Regions from separate parts of the Arthrobacter sp. FW306-1B-F12A genome, predicted to be linked through region 2. Evidence: predicted binding sites of a transcription regulator. Region 2 holds the regulator's gene; each other region holds the start of a gene.
What was found. Region 2 encodes Rex, which represses fermentation and respiration genes when NADH is low (regulators of the CRP and FNR family bind a similar motif). Its sites were predicted from a motif close to CTTGTGAANNNNTTCACAAG; they were not measured.

Region 1 (5,914 bases), on a different contig from region 2:
GTTTTTCAGCAGCCCTCCGGCCACGATGAATTCCTTCACCGGCACCCCCGCGTCCCGGAAGGCATCCACAATGGTGCGGGTGCCGAAGGCCGTGGCCTCCAGCAGCGCCCGGTAGATGTCTTCCGGGCGGGTTGCCAGGGTCTGGCCCACGATCACTCCGGAGAGTTCGTGGTCCACCAGGACGGACCGGTTCCCCGAGTGCCAGTCCAGGGCAATGAGTCCGTGTTCACCGATCTCCTGGGTGGAGGCGAGTTCGGTGAGGTATTCGTGGATGCCCAGGCCCGCGGCTTCGGCAGCTGCATGATATTCGGGCGGCACGCCGTACTTGGTGAACCAGCCGAAGATGTCGCCCACCCCGGACTGGCCGGCCTCGTAACCCCAGAGCCCGTCCACGATCCCGCCGTCGACCACTCCGCACATGCCCGGCACCTCACGAAGCTCGGAGCCGTTCATGACGTGGCACGTGGAGGTGCCCATGATCGCGACGAGCTGTCCCGGTTCCACGGCCCGGGCGGCGGGCGCGGTGACGTGGGCGTCAACATTCCCGACCGCGACGGCGATCCCGGCCGGGAGGCCGGTCCAGCCGGCGGCTTCGGCAGTCAGGTAACCCGCGGCGTCGCCCAGGCGGCCGATTGTGTGGGCCAGTTTGGTGTCGACGAAGTCCTTGAAGCCCGGGTTCAGGGCGGCCAGGAATTCCCTGGACGGGTAGGCGCCGTCCTGGTAGATGCCCTTGTACCCTGCGGTGCAGGCATTCCGCACGTAGTTCCCGCACAGTTGCCAGACGATCCAGTCGGCGGCTTCCACCCAGTGGTCCATCGCCGCATACGCGCCCGGGTCCTCCTCCAGGAGCTGGAGTCCCTTGGCGAACTCCCATTCCGAGGAAATGAGCCCGCCGTAGCGCGGCAGCCAGGCCTCGCCCCGCTCGGCGGCGAGTGCATTGATGCGGTCCGCCTGCTCCTGGGCCGCATGGTGGCGCCACAACTTCACATACGCATGCGGCCTGCGGGCGAAGCCGGGCAACTCGTTCAGTGGAGTGCCGTCAGCCTTCACCGGCACCATCGTGCACGCCGTGAAGTCCGTGGCAATCCCGACGACGGCGGCCGGATCGATCCCGGCGTCGCGCACCGCTGCGGGAACCGCGTGGCGCAACACGTCGCGGTAGTCTTGCGGCACCTGCAGCGCCCATTCGCCGGGAAGGCGGACAGCCGGGCCAGCAGACGCGCCGGCCAGATCGGCCGGTAAGGCCTCCGTGATGACCGCGTGCGGGTACTCAAACACTCCGCTTCCCAGTTCCTTGCCATCCCTGACCCGCACCACCACGGCCCTGCCCGAAAGCGTGCCGTAGTCCACGCCGATGACGTAATGTTCCTTGCCGTCCGCTGTGACGTCCATGAAGTCCTCCAATAAGCCAGCCCGCAGCCTTGCGGATTGGTTCCATTGTGAGCGCTAACAAAATTCACGTCAAGCCGTCCTTCCCACATGAACATGAATACGATCAGGCGGGAGCCGACGTACTTTGGCGCACCACCAACTCTGGCTCCACCACCGTGGCGCCGACGCTTTCCCCGCCCTCGATACCGCTCAGCATAAGGTCCATGCAGCGCCGCCCGAGTTCTTCGAAGTCCTGGCGTACCGTGGTCAAAGGCGGCGTGAAATAGCCTGATTCGGGCTGGTCGTCGAAACCCACCACCGAAACATCCTCGGGCACCCGGACACCTGCCTCGTTGAACGCACGCAGCAGGCCCAGGGCCATCTGGTCATTTCCCACAAAAAGCGCCGTGGCGGTCCTTTCACCGGCAAGCTTCCTGCCGATGTCATAACCGCTGCCGGCGCTCCAGTCCCCCACCACCAGCAAATCGTCCTGAAGGCCAGCCGCCTGCAAGGCCTCGCTCCACCCTTCGGCCCGGGCGACGCCGTCGATCCAGTCCTGCGGGCCGGCCACGTGCCCGATCCGCCGGTGCCCCTGCTCCACCAGATGCCTCACGGCCAATTCCGCGCCGCGCTTCTGGTCCACCATGGCTCCGCCGACCGACGCGTCGCCCAGCGACCCCACGGCCACTACGGGAACCCCGGCCTTCACTTCCGCCAACGCCAGCAGGGTGTCCGAATGGGGAACGATCACCACGATTCCGTCCACGGACTGGTCCAGGAAATGCCGGACCGCATCAAGGATCGCCTCCCGGTTGACCGTCCTCAAGGCTGCGATGCTGACGAAATAGCCGGCATCCCTCGCAGCCTGCTCGACGCCCAGCAGGGTGTTCGCCGGGCCGTACTGCGCCAGCTCGCTGGCCAGGACCCCGATGGTCTGGGAACGGCGGGTCACGAGGCTCCGCGCAGCAGTATTGCGCCGGTATCCCAGCTCGGCGATGGCGGCCTCGACACGCTCCCGGGTGCCCTTGCTGACGTTGGGGTGGTCGTTGATCACCCGTGAAACGGTCTGGTGCGAGACTCCCGCCAATTCCGCTACGTCTTCAAGCCGTGGTAAGCGCCCGCTGCTTTTTGTCATGGAGCTATTCTGCGTGACCTGGAGGCCAAGCGACGAACAGGACCGCAGCGAGTCCACGCTGAGCTACCGGCCAGTACAAGACCACGGGCATGCCGGGGATAGACTCGATTCAAGCCCAACAACCACCATTTGAGGAGCCCCATGCGCGCCACCATCATCCACGGTCCCGGCGACATCCGCGTTGAAGACCGTAACTACCCGACGGTCCAGCTGCCCACCGACGTCGTCGTCAAAGTCACTGCCTCCTGCGTCTGCGGATCGGACCTTTGGCCCTACCGCGGCGTAAAGCCCACCCACCAGCCTTCGGCCATCGGACATGAATTCATCGGCACGGTGGAAAGCATTGGCGACGACGTCACCACCCTGGCGCCCGGCGATTTCGTGATCGCTCCGTTCGTGGTCAGCTGCGGGGCCTGCCCGCAATGCTTGAACGGCGTCACAGTTGCCTGCGATCATTTGGCAGGTTGGGGCGGCAAGGATGACAGCGGTCACGCGATCGACGGCGGCCAAGGCCAGGCCGTGCGCGTGCCGCTCGCCGAGTCCACGCTCGTCAAGGTTCCCGGCATCACGGAACCCGACGACGCCCTCCGCGCGAGCTTGCTGACGCTCTCGGATGTGATGGCCACCGGCCATCACGCCGCCCTCGCGGCGAAGGTCGGCCCCGGCAGGACCGTCGTCGTCGTCGGCGACGGCGCAGTCGGGCTCTGCGGCGTGCTCGCAGCAAAGCGGCTCGGAGCAGAACGAATCATCGCGATGTCGCGGCATGCCGACCGCCAGGCTATTGCCCTCGAATTCGGCGCAACAGACATCGTAGCTGAACGTGGCGAGGACGGCGTAGCCAAGGTCCGCGAACTGCTGGGAGGCGTTTTGGCCGACTCCGTGTTGGAGTGCGTCGGGACCAAGGAGTCCATGGAACAGGCACTGCACAGTGTCCGCCCGGGCGGCGCCCTCGGCTTTGTCGGTGTCCCGACAGGCGGAGCTGAGGCCCCCTTGCGCTACTTGTTCGACACGAACATTTCGATTGCCGGCGGCATGGCCCCTGCCCGCACCTACATCCCGGAACTGCTCGCCGACGTGCTTGACGGAAAGATCAATCCGGGCAGGGTCTTCGACACCGTGATGCCGCTCGAGGAAGCGCCCGAGGCCTACCGCGCCATGGACGAACGGCGCTCCATCAAGGTCCTGCTCACTCCCTGAGGCCATGGGCGGAACCTGCAGCTTCTTGCGGGATAGGTGGACTGTGGCGTGCACGCGGGAACGGCGAGAGAATCCATATAGGAAGCCTCGCCTGAACCCAAAGGAGCGAACAAAATGATCACTGGTGCCCCGGCGCGCCCGGTGGTTAACCAGGACGGGTATTTGCCCATCGAGGATCACGGACTCATTGGAGACGGGTCCACCTGCGCTTTGGTGGGACGGGACGGCGCCATTACCTGGCTTTGCTTGCCGGAATTCGACAGTCCACCGTTCCTTGCCGGGATCTTCGACGCGGAATCAGGCGGCCGTTTTGAAATAGCTCCGGTTCGCACCCTGGCATCCTCCCAGCGCTACACCGAGGATTCCTGCGTGCTGGTCACGTCCCTTGTGTCCGATCGTGGCGTGCTGCAGGTGACGGACGGGCTGACGTTGCGTGCGGGTGCCGACTTGTCGGAGCCGGTGCCGGCCGGCCGTTCCGAACTCCTGCGGCACGCGCGAGCCGTGGGCGGCGACGTCCCGCTGCGCATCAGCCTGATACCGAAGACCGGTGTCACTTTTGACACCCTGGCTACCGGCTGGAGGTTTGATTGGCGGCAGGACGGAGTCCACGAGGTCTACCTATGGTCTTCCGTTGAACTCATCCCCGACGGCCGTGGCCTGTCCGCCGAGTTGACGCTTCGCGCGGGAGAGACCCTGACCATGGTCCTGCACTGGTCCGGGCGGTTCCGGCTCCGTCAGCATCCGGAGAGCAAGAAGCTCATTGACCAGACCGTGTATGCGTGGCGCCGGTGGGCATCAAACCTGGATTGCGAAGGCTCCCAAGCGGAGTTGATGAAGCGTTCGGCCCTGACGCTGAAGATGCTGGACCACGCCGAGACGGGGGCCATCTTGGCCGCCGCTACCTCTTCGTTGCCGGAGTGGCCGGGAACGTCCCGGAATTGGGATTACCGGTACACATGGGTGCGCGACGCCTCGTTCTCCAACTATGTGTTCAGGCGCATTGGCGATCCCAGTGATGCGGACGTCTTCCTTGCCTGGGTCCTGACCAACGTCGAGCGGGACGGTGCCCCGCACGTCATGTACGCCCTGGACGGTTCCCAGCCGCCCGATGAGGTCGAGGACCCGCACTTGCGCGGATACCGCGGCTCGGCCCCGGTCCGGTGGGGAAACGGCGCCCGCCACCAACTCCAGCACGATGTGTACGGTGAAATCGTCGATATCGCCTACCAGTGGTCGGGCAGCGGCAAGCGAGTGGATGAGCGGCTCTGGGCCGCATTGGTACCCATTGTGGAAATGGCCATCAGGAGCTGGAGGGTTCCCGACTCGGGGCCTTGGGAAATCCGGGACAAGAGCGGGCCCTTCACCTACTCGGCGGCGTTATGTTACGTCGCGATCGACCGCGCCATCCAGATCGCGCGCAGGGACGGGCTTCCCTATCCCAAACGCCGGTGGGAGGCCACTGCCCGTCAAATCCGGCAGGCTGCCCTGACACAATCATGGGATCCCCGGCGGCGCACCTTTACCGAGAACCTAGGTGGCAACGGCGGTCTCGACGCGTCGCTCTTGACCCTTCCCGTCCGCAACGTCATTGATTTCGACGATCCCCGGATGGTTTCCACGACGAAAGCGATCGCGGCGGAGCTCGACGCCGGCAACGGACTTTTGTTCCGCTACCTGCCATCGGTTTCTCCCGACGGTCTGCCCGGAAACGAAGGGGCGTTCCTCCTCTGCAGCTTCTGGCTGGTGGACAACCTGGCAGGACAAGGGCGCGTGGATGAAGCCCATGAACTCTATGAGTCCCTCTGCAGCCGTGCGAATTCACTGGGGCTGCTACCGGAGCAGATCCACCCGGACACCGGAGAGTTCCTCGGCAACTTCCCGCAGGCGTTCAGCCATGTGGGCGTGCTGGCCAGCGGCCTGCGCCTGCTGAAAGCGGAGCGGCGGGCCGCAAAGGCTGGCGCTACCACGCGGAATCAGGGCTAGCGGCGAGGGGCGAAGCCGATGCGTGCGTGGTGGGTCCGGGAACCAGCTCCGATTGAATCCGGGCCGCTTGTCTGGGGCGAACGCCCCGATCCTCAACCAGGAGTGCATGAGCTTCTGGTCAGAGTCCGGACCTGTGGTGTCTGCCGCACGGATCTGCATCTGGCAGAGGGCGACCTCACCCCTCGGATGCCGAATGTAGTCCCCGGCCACGAAGCGGTAGGAATGGTC
Region 2 (5,914 bases):
GCGCTTTTGCTTCTGGAGGTCGACGCCGCTCAGCCCGGTCACGTAGCCAAGGTAGCCAGGCACCAGCGGCAGGACGCATGGCGACAGGAAGGACACGAGTCCGGCCAGCAGGGCCACGGGGATGGCCAGCAGCAAGGAACCACTCAGGATGGTCTCGGCGAAAGGGCTGTTCACGCTGTCCGGGCCACCTACTCGGCAACCGCGGTGGTGATGAGGGCCTTGAGGGTGCTCTTCTCGATCTCGCCCAGGACGCGGGCGGCAACCTTGCCTTCTTTGTCCAGGACGAGCGTGGTGGGCACCGCACCCGGGGGCACAATGCCGGAGACAGACAGGAGCACTGCGCCGTCTTTGTCATTGAAGCTGGGGTACGTGAGCTTGAACGTCTGGTCGAAGGCGTCGGCCGTAGCCTTCTCGTCCCGGAGGTTCACACCGTAGAACTGGACACCTTTGCTCTTGAACTCCTGGTGCAGTTCCTCAAGAATCGGCGCTTCAACCCGGCACGGCGCGCACGCGGCGAACCAGAAGTTGAGGACGGTCACCTTGCCGACCAGGTCCTGCGGAGTCACGGCAGTTCCGTCGAACAACGTGCCCTTGATCCCGACGGCGGCCTTACGGTCGGCTTTGGCGAATTCCGTCACCGAGCCGTCCCCGGCGACGTAGTTCTTGTTGTCGCCGGCTTTGGCTTGCTGGGCCAGGGCGTCTTCCTGGGCACAGGCGGACAAGCCCATGGTCAATGCAGAGAGTGCCACACCACCGACAGCGAGGAAGCTGCGGCGTGAGGTCAAGGCTGCGTTGATTTTCTGGCCGCTGGTCTTGCGGCTGGTGGTATCGCGGTCCATGGTCATGCTCCGGGCGTCTTCGCGGCACCGGGCAGCAGCACGGCGGCGGGTTCGCTGTACTCCACCCGCGCAACCTTGCCGCCGTCGAACACCAGGGAAGTCAGCGACGTCAGCGTGCACTCGCGTTTGCGCGGATCGTGCCACAGGGGCCGGCCCTCCGCGCTGAGGCGCGTGGCGTAGATGGGAAGCTGGTGGCTGACGAGGATGGCTTCGGCGCCATCGCCGCCGAGTTCGATTGCCTTCAGCCGGGCGTCCTCGACGGCGGCACGCATCCGGGCGACCTGGTCCTGGTACGACTCGCCCCAGGACGGACGCAAGGGGTTGCGGTACTCACGCCAATGCTTGGGCTTGATGAATTCGGAGAGGTGGGCCTTGAGCCCTTCGAAGTGGTTCTCCGCCTCGATGATCCGCGGTTCCGTGTGGATCTGGAGGTCCAACGCCTGGGAAGTGGGAAGGGCGGTTTCCTGCGCGCGGGTCAACGGCGAGGCGACAAGGTAGACGATGTTCGCCCCCTGCGCGACGCGGGCAGCGAAGTGGTCCGCAAGCATCTTGGCCATCTCGCGGCCGCGTTCGGAGAGGTGAAATTCGGGCAGTCTGCCGTACAGAATGCCGTCGGGATTGTAGACCTCGCCATGGCGGAGCAGATGGACAGTTGCTTGGGGCATGTTTACCAGTTTCTCAAAGAAGGCGGGCGATCTGAAATCTTCTACGTTTCGTAGAACTGAAAGTTTCTTCAGAATGTTCCCTGAAGGTGGAATAAAAGATGCATTTGCATGTTTATACTTGACACAAGGTTCGGTTGACACTTCAACTAAGTACGGCCGAACGACCGATGAAGCTACGATCACACCTTCCCAAGGAGAACCCCATGACTCTTCCCGCAAACGTCACCACCGGCGTCTGGACCCTCGACAACTCGCACAGCGAGATCGGCTTCACCGTCCGCCACGCAGGCATCAGCAAGGTCCGCGGCCAGTTCACCGAGGCAGAAGCCACCCTTGAACTCGGCGGCAGCCTGGCCGACTCCAAGGTCGCCGCAAGCATCCAGACCGCCAGCTTCGACTCCGGCGACGCCAACCGCGACGGCCACGTCAAGGGCGAGGACTTCTTCGATGTGGAGAAGTTCCCGGAAATCACTTTCGTCTCACGCCACGTCAAGGCCAACGGCGACAGCTTCGACCTCGTGGGCGATCTGACCATCAAGGGCGTCTCCAAAGAGGTCACCATCGAAACCGAGTTCAACGGCGTAGCCGTTGACCCGTTCGGCAACACCCGCGCAGGCGTTTCCGGTGAGACCACCATCAGCCGCAAGGACTTCGGCCTCACCTGGAACGCAGTGCTCGAGGCCGGTGGCGTCCTGGTCAGCGACAAGGTTGTCATTAACCTCGAACTGGCCTTCATCGCACCTGCCGCCTAATCCACCAGGTTCCCAATCCCCCGGGCTAACGGACTGAAAGGCGCCTTCGGGGCTGCACACGATCGCGTGCGCAGCCCAGGAGGCGCCATTTTTTGCTCGCGGTGTCACCCGCCTATCGTTCGGGTAAAAGCCGATACTTAGCGGCGAATTAGCCAAGAATTTCCTATGAATCCTTAAACCTCAGGTCTAAAGTGATGCCATGAGTAACCCAAACGAAGCTCCTCAGCCTCAGCAGCCCGGAGCCCAGCCACCGCAGCCCGGCAATGTCCCTCCTGCGGGTTACCAGCCTCCGCAGGGATACCAAGCACCTCCTTCTTACCAAGCGCCTCCCTCTTACCAGCAGCCCGCTCCCGGATACCAGCAGCAAGGCCAACCCGGACAGGGAGAAGGTTTCCACTTCGAGATGCCTACCGACGGTCCGAAGAACTTCAACGATGTCCTTCCCAAGGGCGGTTTTTCCGGCATGTTCAAAGTCACCGGAATGCCCATAGAGTTGAAGGTCTCCTACTGGATCTGGCTCATTGGCGGACTCCTGGCCCTCCTGGGTGGCTTGCTCGGCCTCTTCGGCTCCATTGTGCTCTTCACGCTCGCGCCGGCAATCGCCGTCGTCGTCCTCCTTCTGGTACTGATAGCGCTGGTTGTGGCGGCCGCCCAAATCGTCTTCGCGATGAAGATGAAGGAAGGCAAGGAGTGGGCCCGCCTCGCACTGACCGTCATTGCGGGAATTTCCCTGATCCTCTCGATCGTGGGCGGAGCGATGGCAAATGGACAGAGCAACAACTGGTTCAGCTTCGTCATCAGCCTCATTGCAACGGTCCTGATGTGGCTGCCCAATTCGCAGGCGTGGTTCAAGTCAGTGAAGGGCGCCGTCTAGCCAACCCGTTACAAGCCGGAATTTCATAGCTGAAGGCCGCGGCCGGTCCCGGAAGGACCCCGCGGCCTTCCCTTTGTCCATGCAGGATTCACGGGAGCTCCGCCGAAGCTTGTTCAGCGAGAATTCTTCCCGTGAATCATCACCAGCGCTGTGCCGTCGGGGTACGGTGGAATTAAGCCGAGCTGGGGGCGGGGCACGTTGCACCCGGCAGCCGTATCTGCAGTCGACACGCAAAGGAATGCCATGAGCACCCCTCCGTACCCGCCGTCCACTCCGGGCGAGAATCCCACCCCTGAGGAGCCGAAATACGGCCAGCAGACACCCCAGCAGGGTCAGCCGCCGCAATACGGCCAACAAGCTCCTCAGTTCGGGCAGCCTTCGGCTCCGCAGTACGGCCAGCAGGCGCCCCAGCAGCCGTCCGCACCCCAGTACGGGCAACAGGCTCCCCAGTACGGGCAGCCGTCCGCACCCCAGTATGGACAACAGGCTCCCCAGTACGGGCAGCAGCCGCAGTACGGGCAGCCTTCCGTCCCGCAGTACGGGCAGGAGCCGCAGTACGGGCAGCCTTCCGTCCCGCAGTACGGGCAGGGCGGCCCCGTCACTTGGCCGAGCCAGCAGCCCGCTGCGACGTCCGGAGTCCCGCAGTTGGTCAACATCTCCTTCTGGCTGATGATTGCCGCAGGGGTACTGACCTTGATCGGCATTCCCTTCACTATCGCTACGCTGAACTCGCCGGCAGGCAAGAACATGTTCAACCAGGCCCTGTCGGCGCAAGGAAGCAACGCTTCAGGCATAGACACAAGCACCTTCATCGGCATTGCGATCACGTTCCTGGTTATCTTCTCGGTGATCTTTGCCGGGCTCTACGCATTGGTTGCGTTCAATGTCCGGAAGGGGAAGAACTGGGCCCGCATCCTGGGCACGGTCTTCGCTGGAATTTCCCTGCTGGGCCTGACCCAGATCGGCATGGGCACCATCACCATCCTCTTGGGCATCGCCGCGATCGTGATGCTCTATTTGCCGGCCTCGGCGCCGTACTTCCGGAAAGCCCAGCCGTTCGCGAACCCTTACGGCCAGGCGCCGTACGGCCGCTAGGCGCTAGACGCTAAAACCAAAACAACGGGTGCAGACCCGGTCCGGCCTAAATGGCCTGGCCCGGGGTCTGTGCCCGTTGTGCGTGATACGCCAGGATCTGGAGCTCAGTGGCCATGTCCACTTTGCGCAGATTCACGTACGGAGGAACTTGCAGCAGCACCGGGGCAAAGCTGAGGATGCTGCGGATACCCGCGCTGATCACGCGGTCGCAGACGCCTTGTGCCACCGCGGCCGGGAGGGCCAGGACAACCATGTTGGTTCCGGTCCGCTGAAGGACCGTTTCAAGATTGGCGGCGTCGCTGACCCGCAGCCAGCCGACCTCATTCCCGATAATCATGGGATCGGCGTCGAGGATCGCCACCACGTCGAAACCGCGCGACTCGAAGCCGCCGTACCGTGCCAAGGCCTTGCCCAGGTTGCCGGCGCCCACAATGGCCACTTTCCAGTCGTGGGTCAGGCCGAGCGCCGCCGCGATGTGCCGGCTCAGGTATTGGACCTCGTACCCGACGCCACGCGTTCCGTAGGAGCCGACGTAGGAGAGGTCTTTGCGCAAGGTGGACGAACTGACTCCGGACGCCTCAGCCAACGCCTCGGAGGAAACCCGTTCCACGCCTTCACCGAGCAGGGAGTTCAGAGCGCGCAGGTAAAGCGTCATCCGGGCCACAGCCGCGGGCGGTATCTGCTTCGCGGCAGACTCCTTGTCCCCGGGTACAGCCTCGGCGGACGGTTCCAGCGCAGTCACGTTCTTCTCCATTGCGTCGCTTTGTTTTCCCACTCTATTGCCAACAAAGCTCTGCACGCATGTTCAGGCGGCGATGGCCTTCTTCAGGACCCGCACCAATCGTGCCTCATCGATTTTCCAGAAATCCCGCTGGATTCCGTCCACGAATACCACCGGGATCTCCTCGGCGTAGCGCTCGCGCAGTGCCGGGTCAGTGTCGATTGACTGTTCGGTCCACGTGAGCCCAAGGCTTGAGGTCACGCGTTCAACGGCGTCCCGCGCCGCGGCGCAAAGGTGGCAGTCAGCTTTGGTGAGGAGTACGACGTCGGGATTTGGCATGGTTCAACGGTATCGCTTCAGCGTCGTCACGGCAGTCGCGAACGGCAGGGGGCCGGACGATTGACTAGACTCGAGGCATGCCCGTCGAGAAGAACGCCGTTGTGGCCACCGCGCCGGCTGCAACGCAGCAACACGGCGAAGCCGCATTCTTCGACGTCGACAACACCCTCATGAAGGGTGCCAGCCTCTTCCACGTTGCCCGGAAGATGTATGAACGCAGGGCCTTCACGCTCTCCCAAGCCGCGGGCTTTGCCTGGAAGCAGTTCAAGTTCGTGCTCCGGGGCGAAAAGATGGAGGACGTCCATTCCGTCCGGGATTCCGCGCTGATCCTCGCGGCCGGCATCAAGGTGTCCGATATCAAGGAACTGGGCGAAGAGGTCTACGACGAGATGATCGAGTCGCGGATCTGGCCCGGTACCAAGGCCCTGGCGGAACAGCACCTGCGTGTTGGCCGGAAGGTCTGGCTCGTCACCGCCACGCCCATCGAAGTTGCCACCGTCATTTCCACGCGGCTCGGCCTGACCGGCGCCCTGGGTACCGTGGGTGAGGTTGAAGATGGCGCTTACACCGGCCGGTTGGTGGGCGAGATCCTCCACGGGCCAGCCAAGGCCGTGGCCGTGCAGCGCGTA
Region 3 (5,914 bases), on a different contig from region 2:
TATAGTTTTTGTCGTTGCCTTCGCAGCTAACGGGTCATTCCGAAAGCGCAAAAGGCTCATGGTGGGCGTAGCTCAGTTGGCAGAGCGCCTGGTTGTGGTCCAGGAGGTCGCGGGTTCAACCCCCGTCGCTCACCCTCATGAGGTCGGTAGCAGTTTATCGATCGCAGCCAAAGGCCGTACTGGTTATCCAGTGCGGCCTTTGCTTTGTTCCGGCCGATTCCGGCCATTCCAGACCCGAGAACCAGAGGAACACCTGACATGACCGTCCTGCCAGTCACCATCTGGGGCGAACCCGTGCTTCACCGCCGGGCGAGCGAGGTGGAAGTGTTCGACGACGAGCTGCGCACCTTGATTGCCGACATGTTCGAAACGAACGAGGCGGCCAACGGCGTCGGTCTGGCGGCACCCCAGGTGGGGGTGGGCAAGCGGATCTTCATCTTCAAATACGCAAACGACGACGACGCTCCGGACGAAGGCGTCCTGGTGAACCCGGTCCTCACCCTCTCCAAGATCCCTGGCGCCCTTCCCGATCCCGAGGAAGACGTCGAAGGCTGTTTGTCCTTCCCAGGGGAGCACTACCCCCTGCAGAGGGCCGATTGGGCCCGCGTCCAGGGCTTCGACGGCCACGGCCAACCGGTGGATTTCGTCGCGACCGGTTGGTTCGCGAGGGTCATGCAGCACGAATTCGACCACCTCGACGGCAAGCTCTATGTGAACCGCCTGGTTGACCGATACGCCAAGAAGGCGATGAAGCAGGCCAAGAAGAACGGCTGGGGAGTGCCCGGGCTGAGCTGGATGCCAGGTGTCGACCCGGACCCCTTCGGTCACTGAGCGATGACGGGCGTCGCGCAGGACGAATTGTTCACGCTTCTCGACATCCAGGGCGAGGACGCTTTTGAGTGTGCCTCGCTGCTGGCGTCACCTCCTGGAGACGGCACCCGACGGGCCCTTGCCAGCCTTGACGCCCGTCTGGGCGTCTTTCCGAGCACGTCCGCCTCCGCCGATGGCTGCACGGAAACGGACTGGATCGAGGCGCTCCTGCGCTTTGCGCCTGTAGTCCACGGCCATCATCTTTCCCTTGGCATTCCGCCGGAATCGTCCGCCGCGATCCTGGCCGATGTGGGACTGAACCTTCGAATCAACCGAAGGGTCCATGGTCGCTTCGGCTTGGACACGTGGGCATGGCTGACCCTCCACATGGCCGGAAACATCTTCCGTATCGGCCGCCTGCAATTCCACCTTGTCCGCAGCGACGAGGAAGGCTCCGCCGCCGCAAGTGACTCCTGGGTGCTGGGTGTGCACATCCCCGAGGATGGCGGCCTGTCCCCTGCCCTCGTGGACACGAGCTTCAGCCAGGCCAGGGAGTTCTTCGACCGTTACTTCCCGGACAAAGCGGTCTCCGTGGCGAGCTGCGACTCCTGGATGCTGGACCCCTACCTGGCCCGGAAACTCCCGCACAGCAACATCGCCGCTTTTGCCCGCCGATTCACCCTGGACCGCTGCTCAGACGCTCCGGGCGACGCTGTCTATTTCACTTTCCGGCAGCGCGGCATGGAAAACCTCGATCGGCTCCCCCGCGAGACCTCGCTTCAGCGGGTGTTGCTGGAGAGGATCGACGACGGCGGGGTCTGGCAACTTGGACACGGCCACCTGGTGCTTCCCGCAGCACGGAGCACCCCGGCCTGAAGCGGCCACCTCGCGGCCTCAGTTGGCTACGTCGCCCTGATGGTCCGCTGGCCGGAGCACGAGTCCAGGACGCGCTTCATGGCGTCCTTCTCCGCCTGGGTGACCCAGAGCCGGTACGCGGCTTTGACGGAAACCTGCCGCGCGACGTAATGGCAGCGAAAGCCCTTGTTGGCAGGGAGCCAGCTCGCGGCGTCGCTCGCGCCTTTCTTGACGTTGGCGGGCCCGTCGACGGCAATCAGGTTGAGGGGGTCATTGGCGAGGCTTTGGCGCTGTTTGGCGGGGAGCTGCTGGGCCCCCTTCTGCCAGGCGTCCCCGAGAGCCACCACATGGTCGATCTGTACGGCTGAGCTGGTTTCGGAGCCCCTGCGGAAATGGATGTCTTCGCCGATGTACGGCTCACGCAGTTCCCCGGACGCGATCCTGCATTTCGAGCCTGCCGTGAACTCCGCTGCCGTAAGATCCCGCCTCAGGATGTCGTTCCTGGTATCGCAGCCGTTCCGGTCGACGTCGAGCCACGCCTGGCCGAATTCATTGCGGTCGTAGTTGTCCTTGGCGGCGCGCCCCTTCACGGGAAGTGCCTCCAGGGCATCAGCCGCCAAACCGAGGGGCACCGGCTGAACCGATTCCACCGGCTTCATCCACTCCGGGTCGAAGACTGGAGCTTCCGTTGGCCCGTTGACCGGGCCCTGTCCCACTGAGAACTGGCCGTCGGTGAAGAACCACCCGACGCCGGTAAGCCCACCCGCGATGATGAGAATCACCAGTACCCAGGCCTGCCGGGAGTGGCGGCGGGCACGTCGATAGGCGGCCCAGGTGGTGCTCAAGGGATTGCGTCCTTTCGGGCAGGAATACGTCCCTTGAGACTAGTTCAGGCGCTGTTCGCCGACGCTGATATCCACAGTGTGGAGGACAAGTCACAGTGTCGGAACAATCACAGCGCAAGCTGCAGGGGCGGCTTACTGCTCCCTGGTGACACGCTTCAGGTCTTCGGCGGCCAGCTCGAGAAGCGACCCCAATTGGATGACCCGCTCCTCGGAGATGTCACCCGCTGCATGTGCGGCCTTGGCTTCGTCGAGAAGCCGCTGGGCTTCCTTGAGGTTGGCGCGCGCTACGTCCAGTGCGTGTTCCAGGGTTGTTTCGTGTTCCAGAATCTTTTCGCTTTCCATGCGTCCATTCTGGTCAGGTTTCCCGGCTGATACCAGCGCATCAGCCGGGAATACCCTGTGTCTTTCCTGGCCTCGGCCTAGGCCGCTAGACGCCGGCGGGCTCCAACGTTGCCTTGGGTTCAAGGTTCACCGCGACGCCGCGTGCCGGGAACGACGGCGGGTTCACGCCGGCCATTTCTTCCATGACGCGGACCACCTGGCAGGAGTAGCCGAATTCGTTGTCGTACCAGACGTAGACCACGAGGTGATTGTCGGTGGCGATCGTGGCGAGGCCGTCCACGATGCCTGCACGGCGGGAGCCCACGAAGTCCGTGGAGACGACCTCGGGTGAGTCGATGAAGTCGATCTGCTTGCGCAGCTCCGAGTGCAAGGACATTTCACGAAGGTAGTTGTTGACCTCGTCCTTCGTGGTTCCCTTTTCAAGGTTCAGGTTCAGGATGGCCATCGACACGTCCGGGGTAGGAACGCGGATCGCGTTGCCGGTCAGCTTGCCCTGCAGTTCCGGAAGGGCCTTCGCCACAGCCTTGGCCGCACCCGTTTCGGTGATGACCATGTTCAGGGCGGCCGAGCGGCCGCGGCGGTCACCCTTGTGGAAGTTGTCGATCAGGTTCTGGTCGTTCGTGAACGAGTGCACGGTTTCCACGTGGCCGTGGATGACGCCGAACTTGTCGTTGAGGGCCTTGAGCACCGGGGTGATGGCGTTCGTGGTGCAGGAAGCCGCAGTGACGATCGTGTCCGAGTCCTCGATGGAGGAGTGGTTGATGCCGTGGACGATGTTCTTCAGCTCGCCCTTGCCCGGAGCCGTGAGCAGCACGCGGGCCACACCCTTGCTCTGCAGGTGCTGGGAGAGGCCTTCGGCGTCGCGCCAGCGGCCCGTGTTGTCCACCACCAGGGCATCCTTGATGCCGTAGGCCGTGTAGTCGACGGTGGAGGGGTTGTCCGAGTAGATGACCTGGATCTGGACGCCGTTGGCCGTGATCGTGTTGGCGGCCTCGTCCACGCGGATGGTGCCCTCGAAGGAACCGTGCACCGAGTCGCGACGCAGCAGGCTGGCGCGCTTGACGAGGTCGTTCTCGGCGCCCTTGCGGACCACAATCGCACGCAGGCGCAGGCCGTGGCCGCCGCCGGCCTTTTCGATCAGGAGGCGGGCCAGCAGGCGGCCGATGCGGCCGAAACCGTAAAGCACGACGTCGGTGCTGGTCCGGTCGTCCGCGCCGCGGCGCCCGACAACCTCGGCAAGCTCGGCGCGGAGGAAGTCTTCCAGGGGCGTGCCCGCGGCCTCGGCCTTGTACTTCTCGTTCAGGCGGGCGATATCGATCGCAGCAGCCCCGAGGTCAAGTCCGGCCAGGATGTTCAGCAGCGGCGCGGTCTCTTCGAGACGGAGTTCGTCCTTGCTCATCCGGCGCGCGAAACGGTGGGCTTTCAGGATGTTCATCGACGACTTGTTGATCAAGCTGCGCCCGTGGATGCTCGTCACCACGTTGTTCTCACGGTACAGCCGGCCGATCACCGGAATCATGGCCTCGGCCAGCGCTTCGCGGCCCATCCACGTATCAAGACAAGAATCTGATGACTGGCTCACAGAACTACCTTCCTAGGGTCAGCTACATACGTCCTCGTACGTAGATGGCGGCCGCCCGGAGTAATCCTGCGGCACTGGCATCGGCGGGACTTCGGTCTGCCCGGACACCTTGAACGCTGCAAAGAAAAACCGCCGGCTGCGAACGCAGAACCGGCGGTGGAACTTCTACGTTCACTGTCCATTCTAAGGTCTGGCACGGGACGACTTGGCCGCCGGAACGCGTGAAATCACTCACATAGGCGAAGGGATGGGTTGACCGATACGCCGGGTTCTGTCCTCCCTGCCGTTGCCGGCGAAGGAGTGGCGACCATCCATCTACGAACGCCGTTGCCGACGCTCTCCAGCGGCCTACCCGGACACTCGGGCGAGCAGCCCTCGATCGTGCCCTGTCTGGCCTTGCTCCGGGTGGGGTTTACCTAGCCTCCCTGGTCACCCAGGGAGCTGGTGGTCTCTTACACCACCGTTTCACCCTTACCTGCTGCCTGCCTGTGCTGGCACAAGCAGACGCGGGCGGTCTGTTCTCTGTGGCACTAGCCTGCGGGTTACCCCGAGTGGGCGTTACCCACCACCCTGCCCTGTGGAGCCCGGACGTTCCTCGAGCCACTCACGTGGCGCGCGGCCGCCTAGTCAACCCATCCGCCCTACAGTCTACCGGCGTCGGGCCCTGCGCATTTCCGGACGGCACTGCCGGAAGGTACCGCTAGGCAGCTGGCGCCTGTATTACTGGCAATACAGCTAATATCGACTGGTGCTGATTCTGCTGCCGCCCTCCGAAGGCAAGACCCCCGCTGAGAAAGGCTCCGCCGTCGAATGGGAGTCCCTGAGCTTTCCGGAACTCAACAGCTACCGGGCCAAAGTGCTCGACGCGCTGGGCCTGGTCAGCGCGCACGAGGACGCCCTCGCCTTATTGGGGGTGGGCGCGTCCTTGAGGGACGACGTCGAACGCAATACCCGGCTCCACGCCGAACCCGCGGCCCCTGCCCATCAGGTGTATTCCGGTGTCCTCTACGACGCGCTTGGCTACAAGACCCTGACGCCGGCACAGCGCCGCAAGGCGGTGGAGTCGATCCTTGTGGTGTCCGCCCTGTGGGGCGCCATCGGTTTCGGCGACCACGTGCCCGCCTACCGTTTGTCCATGGGAACCGCACTGCCCGACGTCGGGCGCCTCGCGTCGTTCTGGAAGCCGCAGCTCACGCAGGCCCTCGCCTCGCGGGTGCAGGGCGAACTGCTGGTGGATTGCCGCTCCAGCACATATGCCGCGGCTTGGGCTCCACCGGCGGCGCAAACTGTCTCCGTCAACGTCTTTTCCGAGTCCAATGGCAAACGCACCGTCGTCAGCCACTTCGCCAAGCACACGCGCGGCGAATTGGCGCGTCACTTGCTGAGCCGCCGAGGAAAGGCGCCGGGGACGCCCGAACAACTCCTCAAGGCAGCCTCGGAAATCTGGACGGCGGAGTTGACGGAAGGCACCGCCCGCAAG

Region 1: a site for Rex is predicted at 1,437-1,456, ahead of araB (ribulokinase). Genes of this name have one in related genera too.
Region 3: a site for Rex is predicted at 4,653-4,672, ahead of AC3WJU_RS13160 (glyceraldehyde-3-phosphate dehydrogenase). Genes of this name have one in related genera too.

Annotation. Positions count from the first base shown of each region.
Region 1 covers NZ_JBYSXD010000018.1:65,400-71,313, forward strand. The annotation lists gene araB (ribulokinase) at 1-1,392, opposite strand, end outside; gene AC3WJU_RS11030 (LacI family DNA-binding transcriptional regulator) at 1,496-2,506, opposite strand; gene AC3WJU_RS11035 (zinc-dependent alcohol dehydrogenase family protein) at 2,648-3,703, shown strand; gene AC3WJU_RS11040 (glycoside hydrolase family 15 protein) at 3,818-5,686, shown strand; gene AC3WJU_RS11045 (zinc-dependent alcohol dehydrogenase family protein) at 5,705-5,914, shown strand, end outside.
Region 2 covers NZ_JBYSXD010000047.1:24,938-30,851, forward strand. The annotation lists gene AC3WJU_RS18350 (cytochrome c biogenesis CcdA family protein) at 1-174, opposite strand, end outside; gene AC3WJU_RS18355 (TlpA family protein disulfide reductase) at 189-839, opposite strand; gene AC3WJU_RS18360 (histidine phosphatase family protein) at 842-1,504, opposite strand; gene AC3WJU_RS18365 (YceI family protein) at 1,708-2,256, shown strand; gene AC3WJU_RS18370 (hypothetical protein) at 2,456-3,130, shown strand; gene AC3WJU_RS18375 (hypothetical protein) at 3,374-4,225, shown strand; gene AC3WJU_RS18380 (redox-sensing transcriptional repressor Rex) at 4,272-4,979, opposite strand; gene AC3WJU_RS18385 (glutaredoxin family protein) at 5,031-5,285, opposite strand; gene AC3WJU_RS18390 (HAD family hydrolase) at 5,363-5,914, shown strand, end outside.
Region 3 covers NZ_JBYSXD010000025.1:102-6,015, reverse strand. The annotation lists tRNA gene AC3WJU_RS13185 (tRNA-His) at 62-134, shown strand; gene def (peptide deformylase) at 259-831, shown strand; gene AC3WJU_RS13175 (acyltransferase domain-containing protein) at 835-1,686, shown strand; gene AC3WJU_RS13170 (HNH endonuclease family protein) at 1,713-2,510, opposite strand; gene AC3WJU_RS13165 (hypothetical protein) at 2,643-2,852, opposite strand; gene AC3WJU_RS13160 (glyceraldehyde-3-phosphate dehydrogenase) at 2,938-4,434, opposite strand; RNA gene rnpB (RNase P RNA component class A) at 4,679-5,069, opposite strand; gene AC3WJU_RS13150 (YaaA family protein) at 5,183-5,914, shown strand, end outside.